DNA from 2 places in the Alteromonas sp. MmMcT2-5 genome. Region 1 is predicted to be linked to the other one. Evidence: predicted binding sites of a transcription regulator. Region 1 holds the regulator's gene; the other holds the start of a gene.
What was found. The regulator ArgR, encoded in region 1, controls arginine synthesis, uptake and breakdown. The targets are predictions, from matches to a motif close to ANTGAATANNTATTCANT.
Positions count from the first base shown of each region.

Region 2: a site for ArgR is predicted at 1,875-1,892, ahead of gltB (glutamate synthase large subunit). Genes of this name have one in related genera too.

Region 1 covers NZ_JAKRFB010000015.1:38,576-42,189, reverse strand. Annotated here, with positions in the region: gene MHN09_RS08665 (DUF2071 domain-containing protein) at 88-846, shown strand; gene mdh (malate dehydrogenase) at 1,120-2,058, opposite strand; gene argR (transcriptional regulator ArgR) at 2,296-2,760, shown strand; gene MHN09_RS08650 (type 1 glutamine amidotransferase domain-containing protein) at 2,826-3,509, opposite strand.
Region 2 covers NZ_JAKRFB010000008.1:69,653-73,266, reverse strand. Annotated here, with positions in the region: gene gltB (glutamate synthase large subunit) at 1-1,599, opposite strand, end outside; gene MHN09_RS06145 (N-acetylmuramoyl-L-alanine amidase) at 2,262-3,197, shown strand; gene arcB (aerobic respiration two-component sensor histidine kinase ArcB) at 3,297-3,614, shown strand, end outside.

The sequences.
Region 1 (3,614 bases):
AAACAGATTTGTGCTTTTAGACGAAAGCAAGCGTTACTCCTCTTCTTTCGACTCGTATCTATTAAATCAAGGAAGCTAGAAGACTATTTGATCGAAAGACCCAAACCGAGTGGAATTGACGTTTTATGTAGCCTACAGCATTTTGCAATTATTACTTACGCAGTGCCAGCTAAGCGATTTGAAGGAATTTTCCCCGAGAGGTTTCAACTCGACACTATTGAAATAAATGGTCAAGAGCTTGGGCTCATATCCGTAGTACCTTTTATCGACGTTGATTTCACTTCCGCCGTGTTCCCTTTCCCTAAATTTACGATGGGACAAACCAATTATCGCATTTACATCATCGATAAAGAAACGGGTGAGCGTTGTGTCTGGTTTCTTGGTACTACGCTAGATTCTTGGACGCTAGCCGTTCCCCGATACGTTTGGAACCTGCCGTGGCATTCGGGAAGGGTTAGTTTTGATTGTGAGCGAGACAAAGAGAGTGGTCTCTATAACAAGTATCGAATGAATACCATTTCTGATTGGGCCCCTGCGTCGGTAGAGTTAGTGCAAGGTGAAAGTGACAAGCTTAGTTTCCCGGGCTTTCCCGACGTAGAATCTGCTTTAGTTTATTTAACCCACCCTCTCGCAGGCTTTTATTATCGAAGTGATAACAAACTGGGGACTTATCGCGTCTGGCATAAAGAACTAGCTGTTAAACCCGCTAAACTTGTATCTGCGAGTTTCAAGCTTTTATCTGATCTCGACATTGTTAAGGAGTCAGAACAACATTCGCCTTACAGCGTCCTGATAGAACCCATCAATGAATTCACTATTTACTTGCCACCGACTGTCATTAAATAATGCGAAGAGCTTATAAGCTCCTGTACCACAAGGATGTCGCGACGCAGCCTGCAAAGATGCAACAAAAAAAGGCCGGATACGTAAGGTGGTAACAGAAACACTTATTTTTAGAGAAATGAGAGCTAATAAAATTTCATCTTGGTGCAAAGACTGGAAAGGCGATTGAAATGTAGGCTCTCCACCGCAGGGATGCGGTGGCGAAGCCTACATGGACGTATTCACGGCGGGCCTACGTTTTGATTGCCTTTTCAGGCTTCCCCGCCAATAGCGCTATTAGCCGTTTACGAAGTCAACGCCTAGCTTGATGTCGCCACGTAGGCCTTCAAGCATGTCGTTTTTCGCTTTTTCTTCGAATGCGCTTAGCTCGCCGTATGGCAAGATTTCTTCAACACCGTTTGCGCCTAGGCGAACTGGGTGTGCAAAGAATGCTGCGTCGTCGCTGTCGTCAGTTTGTACATAAGTGTACTCAACAACGTTCTCACCTTGCATTGCTGCAACTAGTGATAGACAGAAGCGTGCCGCTGCTTGACCCATTGATAGGGTTGCAGAGCCACCGCCCGCTTTAGCTTCAACAACTTCAGTACCCGCGTTTTGGATACGAGTAGTTAGGCTAGCAACTTCTTCGTCTGTGAACTCTACGCCTTCAACTTGTGAAAGTAGAGGAAGGATAGTTGTACCAGAGTGACCACCGATTACCGGTACGTGCACAGAAGATACGTCTACACCTTTAAGTTCAGCAACAAACGTTTCAGCACGGATAACGTCTAGTGTCGTTACACCAAAAAGCTTGTTCTTGTCATAAACGCCTTTTGCTTTAAGCGTTTCAGCTGCAATAGCAACAGTAGTGTTAACTGGGTTAGTGATGATACCAACACACGCGTTCGGGCAGTTATCAGCTACACCTTCAATTAGGTTTTTAACAATGCCGGCGTTGATGTTGAATAGATCAGAACGATCCATACCTGGCTTACGAGGCATACCCGCTGGAATTAGAACAACGTCTGCTCCAGTTAGTGCATCAGCTAGGTCATCTTTACCGTGACCGGTTACTTTTACCGCAGTGGGGATGTGGCTCAAATCAACGGCAACACCAGGAACAACTGGCGCTACGTCGTAAAGCGCTAAATCTGAACCTGCTGGCAATTGTGTTTTCAACAACAAAGACAGCGCCTGACCAATACCACCGGCAGCACCTAACACGGCTACTTTCATACCATTTCTCCTATGGGATTACTTCACGTATTTAAACGGAACGTCACACTAATGCAACGCGGGGGAAAACTCAATCACCGGATCGTCTTATTAACGTTATTTATGGCGATTTTATCTCGATATTCATTATCATGAATGATTATGCAAAGAAATTGCGCAAAGTCTACCTGTACGGCACAATATACGCATACTAAATATAATTCCTAACGATAACCCTCAAAAAAGAAAAGAGCGCTAATGGCAAACGCAAAACAAGAGCTACTCATCAAAGCTTTTAAAGAAATTCTTAAAGCAGAAAGTTACGGTTCACAGGGCGAAATTGTTGATGCATTAAAAGCACAAGGCTTCGACAACATCAGCCAATCTAAAATCTCTAGAATGCTAAGCAAATTCGGGGCGGTACGCACGCGAAATGCCCGAGGTGACATGGTGTATTGCTTGCCTCCAGAGCTAGGTATGCCTACGGCTAAAAGCCCTCTTAAACAGCTGGTACTGGATATCGTTCACAACAACGTAATGGTAATCATTAGAACCAGCCCTGGTGCTGCACAGCTTATTGCGCGCTTGCTTGACTCATTAAGTAAGAAAGACGGGGTTTTGGGCACCATTGCAGGTGACGACACTATTTTCATCGCGCCAGCGGATGTGTCTAGAATTGAAGAACTAAGACAACGTGTTGAAGACCTGTTTGAGAACGTTTAGGTAGCCACACTTTTAAAACGGTGCCCTCTCATTGAGGGCACTATATATTCTGCTGTTCGCTGACGCTAACTCAATAGCTTAATCAGCGCATCGGCTGCTGGTCGTGATGACGGCGGATTCTGTCCCGTCACCAGTAACCCGTCGGTACACACTTTTACAGCAAAATTGTCGGCGCTCTCATACTTACCGCCTTTTTTAACCAGTTCATCTTCAACCAGATAAGGCACTACGTCAGTAAGCTCCACCGCTGCTTCCTCGCTGTTCGAGAAACCGGTAACCGACTTCCCTTCGACCAAATATTTACCGTCAGGCGTTTTAACGTCTTTAAGTGCAATTGACGCGTGGCATACTGCCCCAACGGGTTTATTAGCTGCGATAAAGTCTTCGATTAGTTTTATCGAGTGCACATTGTCAGAAAGGTCCCACAACGGGCCGTGTCCCCCCGGATAGAACACCGCGTCAAACTCATCAGCACGCACGTCTTCGAGCGGAATCGTCGACGCTATAGCGTTACGTGCCAGATCATCTTTCGTATATCGCATAGCGTCATCGGTCATTGCATCGTCAACCAGACTATTAGGGTCGATAGGTACTTGCCCTCCCATGGGTGACGCCAACGTTATCGTATATCCTTGGTCTTTAAATGCGTAGTACGGCGCAGCAAACTCTTCCAACCACATGCCTGTCTTTTTGCCAGTATCACCCATAATTTCGTGAGATGTCATTACCATTAGCATATGTTTTGACATAAGCCCTCCTTTCGAGCATTTAAAAATTTGTCGTCAATCAGTTCGACTAATGTACGTATTCAGATCATTAAAAAAGTGGAGGATCGTTAGATTGCATGGTTATGA
Region 2 (3,614 bases), on a different contig from region 1:
ACAGGTTGCCAACGACATAACGTGGTTTTCACGTAGCGGGTCGATAGGCGGGTTAGTAACCTGTGCGAATTGCTGACGGAAATAGTCGTAAACTGTACGTTGACGCGAGGACATAACCGCCATTGGCGTGTCATCACCCATTGAACCAACGGCTTCTTGGCCGTCTTTCGCGAGTACTTTTACAACTTGTTGAATTTCTTCATAGCTGTAGGCGTGTAGCTTGTGGTACACCGCCATGGCATCGTCGTCAAACACACGTTTACCAATTAATGACGCGTCAAGCTTTTCAATTGGTGTAAGTCGACGAATATGCTTGTCTAGCCACTCTTTATAAGGATGGCGTGCTTTTAAGTCTTCATCAATTTCAGTAGAGCGCCAGATTTTGCCTGTGTAAGTGTCTACAGCAAGCATTTCACCTGGGCCTACACGGCCTTTTTCAATTACGTCAGCTTGCTCGTAATCCCAGATACCTACTTCTGAGGCTAGGGTAATGAAACCGTTCTTAGTAATAACGTAACGTGCAGGACGTAGACCATTTCTATCAAGGTTACAGGCAACGTGGCGACCGTTAGTTAAAACGATACCCGCTGGGCCATCCCATGGTTCCATGTGCATAGAGTTGAACTCGTAAAATGCACGAAGATCATCGTCCATGGTCTTGTTGTTTTGATAGGCGGGTGGAACAAGTAACCGCATAGCACGGAATAAATCCATACCGCCGGCTAAGAATAGCTCCAGCATGTTATCCAGCGAGGATGAGTCCGATCCTTCAGTATTAACGAAAGGGGCTGCATCTTTAAGATCTGGAATAAGTGGCGTTGCGAATTTAGCAGCACGTGCCATGGCCCAGTCGCGGTTTCCTTTAATGGTGTTAATTTCACCGTTGTGCGCAAGGAAGCGGAAAGGCTGAGCAAGCGGCCAGCGTGGTAGTGTATTTGTTGAAAAGCGTTGGTGGAAAACGCAAATTGCGCTTTGCATACGCTCATCGGCAAGATCGTGATAAAAGGCGGGTAAATCTTTTGGCATTACCAAGCCTTTGTAGATCGTTACCAAGCCCGACAAACAAGCTACGTAAAAATCGGGATCTTTCTCAAGACGTTTTTCAGCGCGGCGGCGGATCATATACAAACGACGCTCAAGGTCGCGTTTTCTCCAACCTGCTGGCGCGTTCACAAATACCTGTTCAATTTGTGGAACACCCGTTAGCGCTAATTCACCCAGTACTGAGTGGTCGACAGGCACTTCGCGCCAACCCACTACTGAAAGTGTTTCTTTTTCTAGTTCTTCATTAAGTACTTCACGCGCGGCTTGCGCAAGTACCGGGTCCTGACTTAAGAAAATCATGCCCACGCCGTATTTTTTGCTGAGTTTCCAGCCATTTTCTTCGGCGATTGCATGGAAGAACGCATCCGGTTTCTGTAGTAATAAACCACAGCCGTCACCGGTTTTCCCGTCGGCGGCGATACCGCCACGATGCTGCATACGGTCAAGACCGTGTATTGCAGTAGTTACCAATTCATGACTGGCTTCCCCATGAGTGTGAGCGATTAAGCCAAACCCACAGTTGTCCCGGGAATCATTGGGATTATATAAACTCATCTCTTAACTCCTTCAACCTTTTGACTGGGCAAGGTATGCGTTGCGTGTAGATGCGCCTAGGTTTGCGTATCACAACATTATTAGACGTCTTTTATGCCTGCGAGCGGTATTGCTCGCGGCGTGCGCCTTTCTTGTCGTTATTTTATTATTAGAGGATTCCAGTCGTTTCCGCATTTTTATGCATTATTGCGATGCGGGCCGTACAAAATACCCACATTAAAAACTAAAATCAAACGCTAAAAGTATAAGCTTTATAGTGAATTAGTATAAATATAATTAAATATATATTAATCAGTTGCTTACGTGTCGTCATTTATATTTGTAACAAAAATGTTATCAGTATTGCAAAGTGAATAACTCATCCCTTATAAATGATATTACTTCTCATTTGCGTTTTATTAATGAATAAATATGCTTCGAAATTGATGTTTTATGTTGTCAATAGCGGTTTGCGGTGTATTTTTATTAATTTGTAAAGCTATGGTTCCACTAATATAAGTAGTTTGCTATATTGGTTGAAAATTAACCACAGGTAAGGCCCGTGGTGCGCTGAAGGATGTTGATAGAGAGCCCTGTGTGTGAATTGAGTGTACGCTTATGTGGAAGGCGAAGAATAAAAATTCACTGTGGTGGCGTGCTGTTAAGACAATAAGGATTATTGTATGAATACACTACATGCTTCACCACTGCCTTTATTTAGTATAGATGATCATATTCTAACTGGCGACAATATCACCTTCAGGCTTTCTCCTAACACATCTGGGCGTTTTCAATCTGGATCTCCCGATACTATTGTTATTCATTTTACCGCCGGTAGTAGCCTTTCATCTTCGGTGAATGTCTTGACCAATGCTGATAGCGGTGTGTCAGCTCACTTTGCCGTTGGACGCAATGGTGACATTGTTCAAATGCTTCCGACTAATAAAATAGCGTGGCACGCAGGAGAAAGTTATTACGAGGGGCGTAGTGGCTTGAATCAGTACTCTATCGGCATTGAATTAGACAATGCCGGCCAGCTTAAGGCTAGAGGAGACGGCACCTTTGAAAGTTGGTTTGGCGAAATTTTTGGCGAGAATGAAGTATTAGCTGCCCAGCACATTAACCAACAGTCTATGGGCTATTGGCACAAGTACACCGACGTACAAATTGTTAGGACGCTATCGCTGTGTAAAGCGTTGTGTAGCCACTACAACATCTCTACTATCGTCGGGCATGAAGAAATAGCGCCGTCACGAAAGGTCGATCCTGGCCCCGCTTTTCCCCTTCAAAGACTCAAAGCCGCTGTTTTGCAAAGTGATAGTGAAAGGTGGGCAACTGAGTCAAGTGATTCGAATTCACAGCGAGAGGCGCATGATCAAATTCAGCGGGATCTCGCTAGCCCTGTAAAGCGGGTGGCCAATGTAAGTGCCAATTCGCTGAATGTGAGAAAAGGGCCAGATGTTTCGTACCCAACTGTCGAGAACGGTTTGAATAAGGGCGAAGTGCTAAAAATACTGGAAAAGCGAGGGGAGTGGGCGAAAGTGTCTTACACGAAGGTGGGATGGGTGAATACCAAATACATTAATGAAATTACTGAAAAGTCGCCTTTCAAATCCTAATTCTGAGCAGGGCCACAGAGTTATGCTTTGACAAACCGCATTCCCGAAAAGAGGAAAGCCTGATAGGATAACCGCAAAATAAGCTTAAATTAGACGTACATGCATTCAGATTCACCAAACGATTCTTGGGCAATTCGCTTTGCCCAATTTGTTCAGCGTTTTGGCACTCTAAAGCTCAGCATATTGTTTGTTGTTCTTTCGCTTGTGTTTACGCTAGGGGGCTCATACGTAATTCGCGTGAGCATGGGAAGCCAGGTTCAGCCCGATGACTTCATCAGTGCTGTAGTACTGACCATGTTATCTGCGCCTTGGGTACTTTATTTCTTTAGTGAGTTAATCAAGCAATTAGAAAACTCACGTACCAACTTAAAGGAAGTGGTAAGCCAGTTGGAAAGTTTGCGTGAAGAAGATGTCTTT